2 regions of the Streptomyces sp. RKAG293 genome follow, and region 1 is predicted to be linked to the other one. Evidence: riboswitches for the same ligand, from Rfam matches in the RefSeq annotation. Region 1 holds a riboswitch; the other holds the start of a gene.
The links. Region 1 has a riboswitch for S-adenosylmethionine ahead of LNW72_RS12565 (aminotransferase class V-fold PLP-dependent enzyme). Riboswitches for the same ligand answer to the same signal wherever they lie in the genome.
Positions count from the first base shown of each region.

Region 2: it holds a riboswitch for S-adenosylmethionine, as region 1 does, so the genes downstream of both, thrC (threonine synthase) here and LNW72_RS12565 (aminotransferase class V-fold PLP-dependent enzyme) in region 1, are expected to answer to the same signal.

Region 1 covers NZ_JAJOZB010000001.1:2,837,873-2,845,200, forward strand. Annotated here, with positions in the region: gene LNW72_RS12545 (NYN domain-containing protein) at 1-322, opposite strand, end outside; gene LNW72_RS12550 (hypothetical protein) at 414-704, opposite strand; gene LNW72_RS12555 (rhomboid family intramembrane serine protease) at 844-1,623, shown strand; gene LNW72_RS12560 (Lrp/AsnC family transcriptional regulator) at 1,620-1,901, shown strand; gene LNW72_RS12565 (aminotransferase class V-fold PLP-dependent enzyme) at 1,935-3,308, opposite strand; SAM riboswitch class IV at 3,353-3,468, opposite strand; gene trpD (anthranilate phosphoribosyltransferase) at 3,931-4,995, opposite strand; gene LNW72_RS12575 (cytochrome bc complex cytochrome b subunit) at 5,132-6,766, opposite strand; gene LNW72_RS12580 (ubiquinol-cytochrome c reductase iron-sulfur subunit) at 6,763-7,328, opposite strand, start outside.
Region 2 covers NZ_JAJOZB010000001.1:4,223,863-4,231,190, forward strand. Annotated here, with positions in the region: gene groL (chaperonin GroEL) at 1-1,293, opposite strand, end outside; gene LNW72_RS18530 (cold-shock protein) at 1,634-1,837, opposite strand; gene LNW72_RS18535 (ubiquitin-like small modifier protein 1) at 2,255-2,530, opposite strand; gene thrC (threonine synthase) at 2,527-3,825, opposite strand; SAM riboswitch class I at 3,843-3,984, opposite strand; partial or broken gene LNW72_RS18545 (glucosyl-3-phosphoglycerate synthase) at 4,179-5,158, shown strand; gene LNW72_RS18550 (trehalose-6-phosphate synthase) at 5,259-6,686, shown strand; gene LNW72_RS18555 (RHS repeat-associated core domain-containing protein) at 6,800-7,328, shown strand, end outside.

The sequences.
Region 1 (7,328 bases):
GGGTGCCCGCCTCCAGCGCCTCGGCCAGTTCCGGCTCGGACTCGCGCAGCCGGGCGGCGATCTTCTGCCGGAAGGCGGGGTCGGTCTCCAGGGCGGTGGCCAGCGCGGTCGCCGCGAACTTGGCGCGCCGCGACGGGGTGAACCGGGCGTAGGGCCGCAGCGGGGACGGCAGTTCGGCGAGGGTGAGGCCGCCGAAGGCATCAGCGGCTATCGTCACGACCCGGTGCCGCACGCCTTCGGGCAGCGGTCGGTCCAGGGCCGGCTCGGCCGCCTCGTCGGCGCCGCTGCTCTCGGCCTGCGGGTGCCCGCCGGTCCCATCCACCAGTCACTCCCGTCCAGTGCTGTCGGCGCCTCCCCGGCCCCCTTCGATCCCTCTGGCCGCCGCCGTACAAGTCCATTGTCGCCGTACAGGGTCAACCCTGCGTCGAATCCGCTTCCGCTTCGACACCGGCGTCGGCGCCGTCCTCGGCTCCCGCACTGGGCCGGTCGACCAACTCGACCTGGTCGGCCGCGTTGCACCAGCGGCAGCGCACCGACTCCACGGTCTCGCTGAGCACCTCGGTCTCCTCGACCTTCGCCTCACCGGCGAGGTCCAGGTGGACGTACTCGACGACCTTGGTCGAACGCGTGACATCGAACCGGGTCAGGTTGCCGCACAGCGTGCAGCGCCACCGGGTCGTCGCGGTCGGCAGGGGAACCGGCATCGGGCGGACACCTCTTTCGGGACTTTCGGGTCGGCACGTGGCGTACGCGCGCGTTCCGGTTACCCTACGGCCTCCACGGCGGGCGGCGCTGCGGCGAGGCGCCCCCTGACCGATACGCCCGGTCCGTCATGATCGGTACATGGTCATCCCGGTCTACGACAAGAACCCGGTCCGCCGCACTCCCGTGGTGACGTACGCCCTGATCGCCCTGTGCACGGTGGTGTTCCTGCTCGGTCCGATCTCGGGGTTCAACCCCTCCTACGGCACGGGTGACCAGCTCCAGTGCGCCCAGGCGGTCTATTTCGACCGCTGGGGAGTCATCCCCGCCGAGCTGTTCCACGGCCAGCTGCCGCTGGACCGGCTGGGACTCCCCGCCGGCTGCCCGACCCCGCACGCGTTCACCAAAACGGCCTTCCCGTCGGTGCTCACCGCGATGTTCGTCCATGGAAGTTGGCTGCATCTGATCGGCAACATGCTGTTTTTGTACGTCTTCGGCGACAACGTCGAAAGCCGCATGGGCCGCTTCCGGTATCTGCTGTTCTTCCTGGCCGCCGGATACCTCGCCACGTACGGCTTCGCGCTCGCCGGCGCCGACTCGACGCAGAGCCTGATCGGCGCCTCCGGCGCGATCTCCGGGACGCTCGGCGCGTACCTCTACCTCTACCCCAGGGCACGGGTGACGAGCCTGTTCCCGTTCCTCTTCTTCCTCCCGCTGCGCTTCCCGGCCTGGATGGTCCTCGGCTTCTGGTTCGCGCTGCAGTGGCTGGCCGCCCAGACCAGCCAGTCGGGGCCCGGGGTCGCCTATCTGGCCCACGTGGTGGGCTTCGTCTTCGGCTTCCTGGCCGCCTGGGTGTGCTTCCGCCGAAGCCCTAAGCTGGAGACCGCAGCCAGGGCGACCCAAGGAGACCTACAGCCGTGATCACCGCGATCGTGCTCATCAAGACCAGCGTCGACCGGATCCCGGAGATCGCCGAGGCGATCGCCGCCCTGGACAGCGTCAGCGAGGTCTACTCGGTCACCGGGACGTACGACCTGGTCGCCATGGTCCGGGTCTCCCGGCACGACGACCTCGCGGACGTCATCCCGGGCCGGATCAGCAAGATCCCCGGCGTCGAGGCCACCGACACGCATGTCGCGTTCCGCACGTACTCGCAGCACGACCTGGAAGCGGCCTTCGCGATCGGCCTCGAAGGCTGACGCGTCCGGCCGCTTCCCGGCGCAGCCGGCCGCTCAGTCGCGGGCGGGCACGCAGCGGCCGTCCTCGGTGCGGTAGTTCCACTGGGCGCCGTCCCTCACGAGTTCCGTGACGGCGCCCAGGAAGCGGTCCACGTGCTCGTCGGGCGTGCCCGCCCCGAAGCTCACGCGGATCGCGTTGAGCGACTTCTCCCCCGGCTCGGTCTCCGGGGATCCGCACTCGCCCGGCTCGGTCGGCTCGCTGCCCAGCAGGGTGCGGACCAGCGGGTGGGCGCAGAAGAGGCCGTCGCGCACCCCGATGCCGTACTCGGCGGACAGCGCGGCGGCGAAGTGCGAGCTGTTCCAGCCGTCCACGACGAACGAGATGACGCCGACCCGGGGCGCGTCGTCGCCGAACAGCGACAGCACCCTGACCTGCGGCACCTCTGCCAGTCCCGCGCGGACCCGGGTGACCAGGCCCTGCTCCCGCTCCACGAGCGAGTCGAAGCCCGCCTCGGTCAGCGCCCGGCAGGCCGAGGCGATCGAGTACACGCCGATGACGTTCGGCGATCCGGCCTCGTGCCGGGCCGCGGTGGTGTGCCACTCGACGTCCACCCCGCCGTCGGCGCGCCGCGCGACCTTGCGGCTCGCGCCGCCGCCCGCCAGGTACGGCTCGGCCTCCTGCAGCCAGTCCGCCCGGCCGGCCAGCACGCCGGAGCCGAACGGTGCGTAGAGCTTGTGCCCGGAGAACGCCACCCAGTCCACGTCCAGCTCCGCGATGTCCACCGGGTGGTGCGGGGCGAGCTGCGCGGCGTCCAGCACGATGCGGGCACCGTGCGCGTGCGCCGCGTCGGCCAGCTCGCGGACCGGCCACAGCTCACCGGTGACGTTCGAGGCGCCGGTCACGCACACCAGCGCGGGCGCATCGGGGTCGCGCCGCGCGAGCGACGACTCCAGCGAGGCGACGGCCTGCTCCGGGGTGCGGGGCGCGGTCAGGTAGGTGACCCGCGCGTCCCGCCACGGCAGCAGCGACGCGTGGTGCTCGGTCTCGAAGACGAAGACCTGGGTGCCGGCCGGGAGCACCGAGGCCAGCAGGTTCAGCGAGTCGGTGGTCGAGCGGGTGAAGACCACCTGGTCGCCCTCCCGGCAGCCCAGGAAGTCGGCCACCGTCGCCCGGCTCTGCTCGAACAGGTCGGTGGAGAGCTGCGACAGGTACCCGGCCCCGCGGTGCACGCTGCCGTAGTAGGGCGCGTACGCGGCGACGTCGTCCCAGACCCGCTGCAGGGCGGGCGCGCTGGCCGCGTAGTCCAGGGCGGCGTAGGTGACCTCGCCGCCGGTCACCAGCGGGACCCGGACGTCACGGCCGAGCACCTCGAGGGGAGCGGTGGCCACGGAACCGGGGGTGCAGGTGGAAACGGGGTGCACGGACATGACGGAGCTCCTCAGGGACCTGGACCCCGGAAGCATCGCGAAGGGGCCCGCGCTTGCCGTAGACACCTCGCCTACGGCCCGGTCATCACCTGGGGCACCCCGCCACGGACGGAGGGTTGCCGGACAGCAAGCCAGGGCCAAATCGCTGTCACTCGTGACCTGACGAGAAGTATGCCAGCTGTCCTGCCGACGGCAAGCGGCATTCCGCGATGCGGACGGTCCTCCGGACGGGCCGGAGGGAAGCGCGCCGTCAGGACGAGCAGGCCTCGTCCCGGTCCGGGAGCGGGGAAGCCCGCCGTCAGGACGGGCAGGCACCGTCCCGGTCCGGGGGCGCGGAGACCCCCGGACCGGGGAGCGGGAGGCGACCCGGCGAGCGGGTGCTCGGAGCCTGCCCAGCGGAGCGGGGAGCGGGGAGTGACCCACCGGACGGGCGCTGGGGGCCTGTCCGGCGGAGCGGGGAGTGACCCACCGGACGGGTGCTGGGGCCTGTCCGGCGGGCCGTGGGCGGTCCAGGCGCCGTCTGCTGCAGGGGTTCTCCCCGGCCGAAGGCGGGGGAAGCCTCGGCGGGGCTCCCTCCGGCCGAAGGCCGGGAAAGAACCCTTCATGATCCGCCGGAAGGGCGTTACGCGTTGCTCGCCGCTACCCAGCGTTCCAGTGCGATTCTGGCCGCGCCCGAGTCGATGGCCTCGGCGGCGCGGTTGATGCCCTCGGCGATCTGGACCTCCAGGGTGGCGGATCCGGGGTCGAGGGCGACCAGGGCGGCGGCCGAGTTGAGGAGGACCGCGTCGCGGACCGGGCCGCGCTCGCCCGCCAGCAGCCGGCGGGCCACCTCGGCGTTGTAGGCGGCGTCGGCGCCGCGCAGGGCCTCGACGGGGACCAGCGGGATCCCGACGTCACGGGGGTCGAAGGCGACCTGGTCGACCTTGCCGTCCCGGACCACCCACACCTGGGAGGTCGCGGTGGTGGTCAGCTCGTCCAGCCCGTCGTCGCCGCGGAAGACCAGCGCGGAGGAGCCCCGCTCGGCCAGCACACCGGCCATGATCGGCGCCATCCGGGCGTCGGCGACCCCGGTGGCCTGGGCGCGTACCCGGGCCGGGTTGGTGAGCGGGCCGAGGAAGTTGAACGTGGTCTGGGCGCCGAGCTCCCTGCGGGCCTTCGCCGCGTACCGCAGCGCCGGGTGGAACTTCACCGCGAAGCAGAACGTGATGCCCGCCTCCTCGGCGACCTCCACGACCCGCTTCGGGGTGAGCTCCAGATTGACCCCGAGCCGCTCCAGCACGTCCGACGAGCCGCTCTGCGACGACGCGGCGCGGTTGCCGTGCTTGACGACCTTGGCGCCGGTGCCCGCCACGACGATCGCCGACATGGTGGAGATGTTCACCGTCCTGGCGAGGTCGCCGCCGGTGCCGACGATGTCCACCGTCCGGCCCGGCACCTCGATGAGGTTGGCGTGCGCGTACATCGCCCGGACCAGGCCCGACATCTCGTCGACGGTCTCGCCCTTGGAGCGCAGCGCGATGGCGAAGCCGGCGATCTGGACGTCGGTCGCCTCGCCGGTCATGATCTGGTCCATCGCCCAGGCGGTGTCGTCGGCCGTCAGGTCATGGCCGCGCAGCAGCTGGTTCAGTACGCCCGGCCATGAGGGGTTCGCCGAGCTGTCGCCGCCTGCCGGGGTCACAACGCTCATGGTCCACACTCCTGGTGGTCGGGTCGATACTGCGGGCCCAGCCTATCGGTGGCCGGGCACGGCGAAGGGCCCCGTCCATGTCATGGACGGGGCCCTTCGAGGTTGCCGTCAGCCGGCGTGAGGGATCAGCGGGCGATCAGTGGTGGCCGTGGCCACTGGTGATCTCCGCGTGCTCCTCGGGGGTCGGCTTGGGGATCTGGCTGGCCTCGCCGTAGAAGCCGTGCGACAGCTTGGTGCGCAGCTTCGTGATCGGGCCGATCTTGCGTTCCACGCCGTTCTCGTCGACCTCGGGGCCGGTTTCGAGCGGCTTCGGCTGGTCGTGCGCGGTGAGCGTGTGCAGCGCCTCCGCGGAGAGCTGCTCGTGCACCTCGATGAACTCACCGTGCGGCAGCCGCTTGATCAGGCCGGTCTCGCGACCGTGCAGGACCTTGTCGCGGTCGCGGCGCTGGAGGCCGAGGCAGATCCGCTTCGTCGCGACGAACACGAGCACCGGGAGCACGAAGAACCCGATGCGCACGACCCAGGTGATCTGGTTGAGCGACAGGTGGAAGTGCGTCGCCCAGAGGTCGTTGCCGCCACCGACGAGCAGGATGCCGTACCAGCTCAGCCAGGCCGCACCGAAGCCGGTGCGGACCGGGTGGTTGCGCGGCCGGTCCAGCAGGTGGTGCTCCCGCTTGTCCCCGGTGACCCAGGACTCGACGAACGGGTAGACCGCGATCGCGACGAGTACCAGCGGGAAGATCATCAGCGGGATGAACACACCCAGGGACAAGGTGTGGCCCCAGGCGTTGATCTCCCAGCCCGGCATGACACGGATCAGGCCCTCGGAGAAGCCCATGTACCAGTCGGGCTGGGCGCCGGTGGACACCTGGTCCGGCCGGTAGGGGCCCATCGCCCAGATCGGGTTGATCGACGCGATCGAGGCGACCGCGGCGATGACACCGAAGACCAGGAAGAAGAAGCCGCCCGCCTTCGCCATGTACACCGGCAGCAGCGGCATGCCGACGACGTTCTTCTCCGTCTTGCCGGCACCCGGGAACTGGGTGTGCTTGTGGTAGAAGACCAGGATCAGGTGGGCCACCAGCAGACCGGCCATGATGCCCGGCAGCAGCAGGATGTGCACCGAGTAGAAGCGCGGTACGAAGTCGGTGCCGGGGAACTGCCCGCCGAACATGAAGAACGACAGGTACGTGCCCACGACCGGCATGGACAGCACCGCGCCGTCCATGAACCGGACACCGGTGCCCGACAGCAGGTCGTCCGGCAGTGAGTAACCGGTGAACCCGGTGAACATGCCGAGGACCAGCAGCAGGAAGCCGAAGACCCAGTTGACCTCGCGGGGCTTGCGGAACGCGCCCGTGAAGAACACGCGCATCATGTGCACGAGCATCGCGGCCACGAAGATCAGCGCGGCCCAGTGGTGGATCTGGCGGACCAGCAGGCCGCCGCGCACCTCGAAGCTGATGTGCATCGTCGACGCGAACGCGTCGGACATGCGCTGGCCCTGCAGCGGAGCGTAGGGGCCGTCGTAGACGACCTCGGCCATGCTGGGGTGGAAGAACAGCGTCAGATACACACCCGTGAGGATGAGGATGATGAAGCTGTAGAGGCAGATCTCACCGAGCATGAAGGACCAGTGGTCCGGGAAGATCTTGCGCATGTTGGCCTTGGCCAGGCCGTAGATGCCGAGACGGCCATCCGCCCAGTCGGCGACCCGCTCGCCGGCCGGGGCTTTGCCCCGGCGCTGCGGGTTTTCAGCGGTGGTACTCATCCGCGCTCCCAGAAGCTCGGGCCGACGGGCTCCGTGAAGTCGCCGAGGGCGATGAGGTTGCCCTCCTCGTTCACGCTGATCCGCAGCTGCGGAAGGGCGTGACCGGCAGGGCCGAAGATGACCCGGGCGCCGTCGGACAGGTCGAACGTCGACTGGTGGCACGGGCAGAGGACGTGGTGCGTCTGCTGCTCGTAGAGGCTGATCGGGCAGCCGACGTGGGTGCAGATCTTGGAGAACGCGACGATGCCCTCATGGGCCCAGTCACGCTCCCGCTTGTCCTTGATGTCGTTCGGCTCGAGCCGGATGATCATCAGGGCGGCCTTGGCGATCTCCTGCTGGAACCGCTCCTGGTTCTCCTCCAGGCCCTCGGGCATGGCGAAGGTGAGCGATCCGACGGGAACGTCCTCGGGCCGGAGCGGCTTGTTGGTGTTCTGGTTGATCAGCACCTTGCCCTTGGACCACAGGGTGTGCCGGAGCTTGTCGCCCGGCAGCGGTCCCAGGTCACGAAGGAGCACGACACCGGAGAGCGGCACCAGGGCCAGCGCGCCGAACATCGTGTTGC
Region 2 (7,328 bases), 1.4 Mb from region 1:
ACCTTCGAGCTCGAGCTTCTCGAACGCGACGGCGGCCTGGATGAGAGCGACGCCACCACCGGCGACGATGCCCTCTTCGACGGCGGCCTTCGCGTTGCGAACGGCGTCCTCGATACGGTGCTTGCGCTCCTTGAGCTCAACCTCCGTCGCGGCGCCGGCCTTGATGACGGCCACGCCGCCCGCGAGCTTCGCCAGGCGCTCCTGGAGCTTCTCGCGGTCGTAGTCCGAGTCCGAGTTCTCGATCTCGGCACGGATCTGGTTGACGCGACCGGCAACCTGGTCGGCCTCGCCGGATCCGTCCACGATCGTGGTCTCGTCCTTGGTGATGACGACCTTGCGGGCACGGCCGAGCAGGTCGAGACCGGCGTTCTCCAGCTTGAGGCCGACCTCCTCGGAGATGACGGTGCCACCGGTGAGGATGGCGATGTCGCCGAGCATGGCCTTGCGGCGGTCACCGAAGCCCGGAGCCTTGACGGCGACGGACTTGAAGGTGCCACGGATCTTGTTGACGACGAGGGTGGAGAGCGCCTCGCCCTCGACGTCCTCGGCGATGATCAGCAGCGGCTTGCCGGACTGCATGACCTTCTCGAGGAGCGGGAGCAGGTCCTTCACGGACCCGATCTTCGAGTTGACGATCAGGATGTACGGGTCGTCGAGGGACGACTCCATACGCTCCAGGTCGGTCGCGAAGTAGGCGGAGATGAAGCCCTTGTCGAAGCGCATGCCCTCGGTGAGCTCAAGCTCGAGCCCGAAGGTCTGCGACTCCTCGACGGTGATGACGCCTTCCTTGCCGACCTTGTCCATCGCCTCGGCGATGAGCTCGCCGATCTGGGTGTCGGCGGCGGAGATGGAGGCCGTCGAAGCGATCTGCTCCTTGGTCTCCACGTCCTTGGCCTGCTCGAGCAGCTGGGCGGAGACGGCCTCGACGGCCTTCTCGATGCCGCGCTTGAGGGCCATCGGGTTGGCGCCCGCGGCTACGTTGCGGAGGCCTTCCTTGACGAGGGCCTGGGCGAGAACGGTCGCGGTCGTCGTGCCGTCACCGGCGACGTCGTCGGTCTTCTTCGCGACTTCCTTGACCAGCTCGGCGCCGATCTTCTCGTACGGGTCCTCGAGCTCGATCTCCTTGGCGATGGAAACACCATCGTTGGTGATCGTGGGGGCGCCCCACTTCTTCTCGAGGACGACGTTGCGGCCCTTCGGGCCGAGGGTGACCTTGACGGCGTCGGCGAGCTGGTTCATCCCGCGCTCGAGGCCGCGCCGAGCTTCCTCGTTGAACGCGATGATCTTGGCCATAGAAGTGGTCCTCCCGGACAGGGGTGGATTTCAGTGGACCGCGTGGCGCCCGCGACGGACGGCCTGCCGATCACCGGGCTCTTCCCGGCGCTCGATCGGGCCTCGCCGACCCGGTCCTTCTGTCACTCTCACTGTCAGAGTGCTAACGCCAATGATTAGCACTCGCCCTAGTCGAGTGCAAGCGACTGTGGATAACTCGGGGTCCCGGAGGGGCGCCGCGCGCCTCCCCCGGAGCAGGCCGCGGCCCGGCCGCGGGCGGACGCACGAAGGGCCCGCGCCCCTGTCGGGACACGGACCCTTCGGCGTGAGTGCGTAGCGCCGTCGGCGACGCTCCGGAGCTTCAGCCGGCCAGGCGGACCATGTCTGCCTGCGGCCCCTTCTGACCTTGCGAGATCTCGAACTCGACCCGCTGGCCTTCCTCGAGGGTGCGGTAGCCGTCCATCTGGATCGCGCTGTAGTGGACGAAAACATCCGCACCACCGTCGACCGCGATGAAGCCGTAGCCCTTCTCCGCGTTGAACCACTTGACGGTGCCCTGAGCCATCCCTAACTCCCCTATTGCTGGCCCTATCGCGAATCCGCACTTCGCGGACCCGGGTCAGACCTCACCCCCGCCAAGGTCGGGGGCGTGCGCCGGAACGCGTCGACCGCGGCCGAATGTATCCGTACGGATGCCCTCTGCAACAGGTCAATCCGACGAGAATTCCAGGCACGACTGATCGGAAATACGGGGAGGAACAATAAGGATCCGGGGCAACTCGGACCGGACATACTTCGCCTACACGACAATCATCTCGCGAATTTGGCGATAAATCGTCGAGCCGCGTCAGGGGCCGGGCGGGAGTCCACCGCAACTGTACCTCGATTCAACTACCGCCCCCACCCAGATGCCCCGCCCACCACAGGTGGACGGGGCATGAGGCGGTGCATGAGTTCACGCGGGGCTGGGTAGGGACGGAGGTCAGCCTCCGGCTACCGCCGGAATGATCGAGACATTCGCGCCGTCCGGAACCGAGGTCTGCAGACCTTCGGAAAAGCGCACGTCGTCGTCATTCACATAGACGTTCACAAAGCGACGCAGCTTGCCCGTGTCGTCGAGAACGCGCGCCGAAATACCCGTGTGGTTCTTCTCCAGCGACTCAAGGATCTCGGAGAGCGTCGAACCCTCGGCCGGGACTTCCGACTGGCCGCCGGTATAGGTGCGGAGAATGGTCGGAATACGAACAGAAGCACTCATGCGAGGCCAGCCTCTCGGAACGCGGCAAGGGTCGGGCGGATGACGGCGGTCGGGCCGGTGGTCGGAGCGACCGCGTCGAGGGTCTTCAGGCCGTCACCGGTGTTGAGGACGACGGTCTCCAGGGCCGGGTCGAGCTGACCGGTCTCGATGAGCTTCTGCAGCACACCGACCGTCACCCCGCCCGCGGTCTCGGCGAAGATCCCCTCGGTCCTGGCCAGCAGCTTGATCGCGGCCACACACTGCTCGTCGGTGACGTCCTCGACCGCTCCGCCGGTGCGGCGGGCGATGTCGAGCACGTACGGGCCGTCGGCCGGGTTGCCGATCGCCAGCGACTTGGCGATGGTGTCCGGCTTCACCGGGCGCACCACATCGAGGCCGGCCTTGAAGGCCGCGGAGACCGGGGAGCAGCCCTCGGCCTGCGCACCGTAGATCTTGTAGGGCTTCTCCTCGACCAGCCCGAGCTTGATCAGCTCCTGCAGGCCCTTGTCGATCTTCGTGAGCTGCGATCCGGACGCGATGGGGATGACGATCTGGTCCGGCAGCCGCCAGCCGAGCTGCTCGCAGATCTCGTACGCCAGGGTCTTGGAGCCCTCGCCGTAGTACGGACGCAGATTGACGTTGACGAAGCCCCAGTCCTCGCCGATCGGGTCGCCGATCAGTTCGGAGCAGAACCGGTTCACATCGTCGTAGTTGCCCTCGATGCCGACCAGCTCGCCGCCGTACACCGCGGCCATGACGACCTTGCCGGCCTCCAGGTCGTGCGGGATGAACACACAGGAGCGGAACCCGGCACGGGCGGCGGCGGCGCCGACGGCACCCGCCAGGTTGCCCGTGGAGGAGCAGGAGAGCGTCGTGAGGCCGAAGGTGCGGGCGGCCTCCAGGGCGATGGCGACGACGCGGTCCTTGAAGGAGTGCGTCGGGTTGCCGGAGTCGTCCTTGACGTACAGGCCGCCGGTGACGCCCAGCTCGCGGGCCAGGTTGTCGGCCTTGACGAGCTTGGTCCAGCCCGGGTTCAGATTGGGCTTGTCGACCACGTCCGCCGGAACGGGCAGCAGCGGCGCGTAGCGCCAGATGTTCGCCGGGCCGGACTCGATCTGCTTGCGCAGCGCTTCCGGGTCACCGGTGGGGAGGTCGTAGGCCACTTCGAGCGGCCCGAAACACTCCTGGCACGCGAAGACCGGACCGAGCGGAACGCGTTCTCCGCACTCGCGGCAGGAGAGCGCTACGGCGGGTCCGAAAGCGGGTCCGGTGTCCGGGGTGGCTTCAGTGGTGTTGTCGATGGTCTGCACAGCCATGACGGCGAGGCCCTTTCTCCTCATCTTCCCCGCGGCGACGATCGCCACGAGACGGAATTGGCACCTTCCCCACCTGGCCTCGCGTCGTCGACGACGAGATGTGGCGGGAGGGTTGCCGGGACTTCTGCGGGCCGTTCCCTCAGTCCCTCTGGATGAGCGCTGTGGCACCGGGCTCTCACCCGGGCATTTGTTTTCCGTGGTGACCCCCGGCATGCGGTGGTCACTCGCGTTGTTCAAGACTGTAACCGACGAGCCGGACACTTGAGATAGTCGTCCGAACCGCGAGATGGGTCACGCGGGTCCCCACACGGGGTGGATTCCGCCCCCGACACACACATCAGGGAGTCAGGCACGTGCTGCAAGAGGTGGAGCGCTGGCTCGATCGACGGTCCTGGTCCGCCGCCGACCGGCCCCTCGACCGGCTGCTCGCGGCCAAGCGTTCCGCGGGCGACCGGGGCACGGTGAGCGTGGTGCTGCCCGCCCTCGACGAGGAGGCCACGGTCGGTGCGATCGTCCGCACCATCCGCGACGAGCTCATGAGCGGTCCCGTGCCCCTGGTGGACGAGCTGATCGTGCTCGATTCAGGCTCCACGGACCGTACGGCGGAGGTCTCGGCGCGCGCCGGAGCCCGGGTCGTGCACCGCGACGAGATACTCCCCGACCTGCCCGCGGTGCCCGGCAAGGGCGAGGTGCTGTGGCGGTCACTGCTGGTGACGAGCGGCGAGATCGTCTGCTTCATCGACGCCGACCTGCGCGACTTCGACGCCCGCTTCGTCTACGGAATCATCGGCCCCTCCTGACCGAGCCCGGCGTCCAGCTGGTCAAGGCGATGTACGACCGCCCGCTGGAGACCGGCGACACGATCGTGCCGGCCGGCGGCGGCCGCGTCACCGAGCTTGTCGCCCGCCCCCTGCTCAACCTCCACTGGCCCCTCCTCGCGGGCTTCGTCCAGCCCCTCGGCGGCGAGTACGCGGCCCGCCGCTCCCTGCTGGAGAGGCTGCCCTTCCCGGTCGGCTACGGCGTCGAGCTCGGCATGCTCATCGACGCCCTGAACACCGTCGGCCTCGACGCGCTGGCCCAGGTGGACGTCGGTGTCCGCCACCACCGCCACCAGGACGGCCAGGCCCTCGGCCGCATGGCCGCGACGATCTACCGCACCGCCCAGGTCCGCCTCGCCCGCGGCCAGCTCGTCCGCCCGGTCCTCACCCAGTTCGACCGGGGCCCGGACGGCGGCTTCGCCCCCCGCACCCACCAGGTGGCGGCCGAGGAACGCCCCCCGATGATCACCATCCCCGAATACACGACCCACCGCGAGGCACGCCGCACGGGCTGAACCGCCGATGCCCCCTCCCGGAGGGCCCGGCCCCGCATCCACCCCCGCGGCGAAGCCGCCACCACGTTTGCGTCGCAGGACACGTGGCTAGGCTGGCGGCATGGTCGCTCACCGCGCAGCCCCGATCCTCGTCGCCTCCAACCGCGGGCCCGTCTCGTACACCCTCGGAGAGAACGGCACGCTGACCGCCAAGCGCGGCGGCGGCGGGCTGGTCTCCGGCCTCAGCGCGATCGGCCCCGACGCCGGCGCCGTCTGGGTGTGCGCCGCCATGAGCGAGGGCGACCGCGAAGCGGTCCGCCGCGGCGAGGGCGACGCGCAGACGCGCATGCTCGGCATCGAGCCGGACGTCTTCGCCGCCGCCTACAACTCCATCGCCAACTCCGTGCTGTGGTTCGTCCACCACCTGCTCTTCCAGACCCACCTGGAACCCCTCTTCGACGAGGACTTCCGGCAGGACTGGGCCTCCTACGAGACGTACAACGCCGCCTTCGCGGACGCGCTCGCCGAGGAGGCCGCGGAGGGCGCCACCGTCCTCGTGCAGGACTACCACCTGTCGCTGGCCCCCGCGATGCTGCGCGAGCGCCGGCCCGACCTCCGCATCGGGCACTTCTCGCACACCCCGTGGGCGCCGCCGGACTACTACCGCCTGCTGCCCGACGACATCGGCGCGCAGCTCCTCACCGGCATCCTCGGCGCCGACCGCGCCGCGTTCCTCACCCGGCGGTGGGCCGAGGCCTTCGCCGCCTGCTGCGCGGACGTGCTCGGCGCGGACGTCGGCCAGGACGCCGCCGGGGAGCTGACCGTCACCCACGAGGGCCGCACCACCCGGATCGGCGTGCACGGCCTCGGCGCCGACGCCGACTTCCTGCGGGAGCGCTCGCACCGGGACGACGTCGAGGAGCGGCTGGCCGCCCTGCGCTCCGACATCGGCCCCGGCCGCCGCACGATCGTCCGCGTCGACCGCACCGAGCTCTCCAAGAACATCGTGCGCGGCTTCCTCGCGTACCGGCAGCTGCTCACCGAGCACCCGGAGTGGCGCGAGCGCGTCGTGCACATCGCCTTCGCCTACCCGTCGCGGCACGATCTCGCGGTGTACCGCGAGTACACCGCCGAAGTGCAGCGCGTCGCCGACGAGATCAACGCGGACTTCGGCACGGCCGACTGGCAGCCGCTCCTCCTGCACGTCAAGGACGACTTCGCGCGCTCCCTGGCCGCGTACCGTCTGGCCGACGTGGCACTGGTGAACCCGATCCGCGACGGCATGAACCTCGTGGCGAAGGAGATCCCGGTCGTCTCCGACGACGGGGTCGTGCTGGTCCTCTCCCGCGAGGCGGGAGCGTTCGAGGAGCTCGGCGACGACTCCCTGGTCGTGAACCCGTACGACCTGCGCTCCACGGCCCGCGCCCTGCACGACGCCCTCACGATGCCGAACGACGAGCGCGCCGAGCGAACGAAGCGCCTCGCGGCAGCGGCGACGGCACTGCCGCCGGAGCAGTGGTTCCTGGCGCAACTGTCCGCGCTGGAGTAGGCCGGATCCGGACGGCGGCGTAACAGAGCGTCGACAACTTTCCTCCCCCAGGTCGCCCCGCGTTTCCAGAATGCAAGAATCGAAGCGGAGTTGACCACACACGGGGGAGAAGCGTGGCGAATCGTCCGACGGATTGGCATGTGCTGGATCTGGACCGGGATCCGGTGCCGGGTGATCCGTTCGAGGTGAAGGAACTCGCCCGCAAGCTGGGCGACTTCGCCGACGATGTCTCGTCGGCGCTGCGGTCGGTCAAGGGCCTGAGCGGCAACAACGCGGTCCAGGACTGGGCCGGGCTGGCGGGGGACGCCTACCGGGAGCAGTTCGGGGATCTGCCGGGCGAGTTGACCAAGCTGGAGAAGTCCTACCGGCTGGCGTCCGGGGCGTTGGAGACGTACTGGCCGAAGCTGGAGACCGCGCAGGCCGACGCCGACCGCGCGCTGGCCCAGGGCCGTACCGCCCGGCAGGACCTGGACGCCGCCAAGACCACCCAGGGCACCGCGAACGACTGGGTCAAACGCGCCGGGGACAAGTCCAAGGAGTACCAGGCCGACCCGAAGCCGGGCGTGGAGCCGCCGTCCGCCGATGAGGTCCGCACCGCCACCCGCAACGCGTTGGACGCCTCGAACGCGCAGAAGTCCGCCA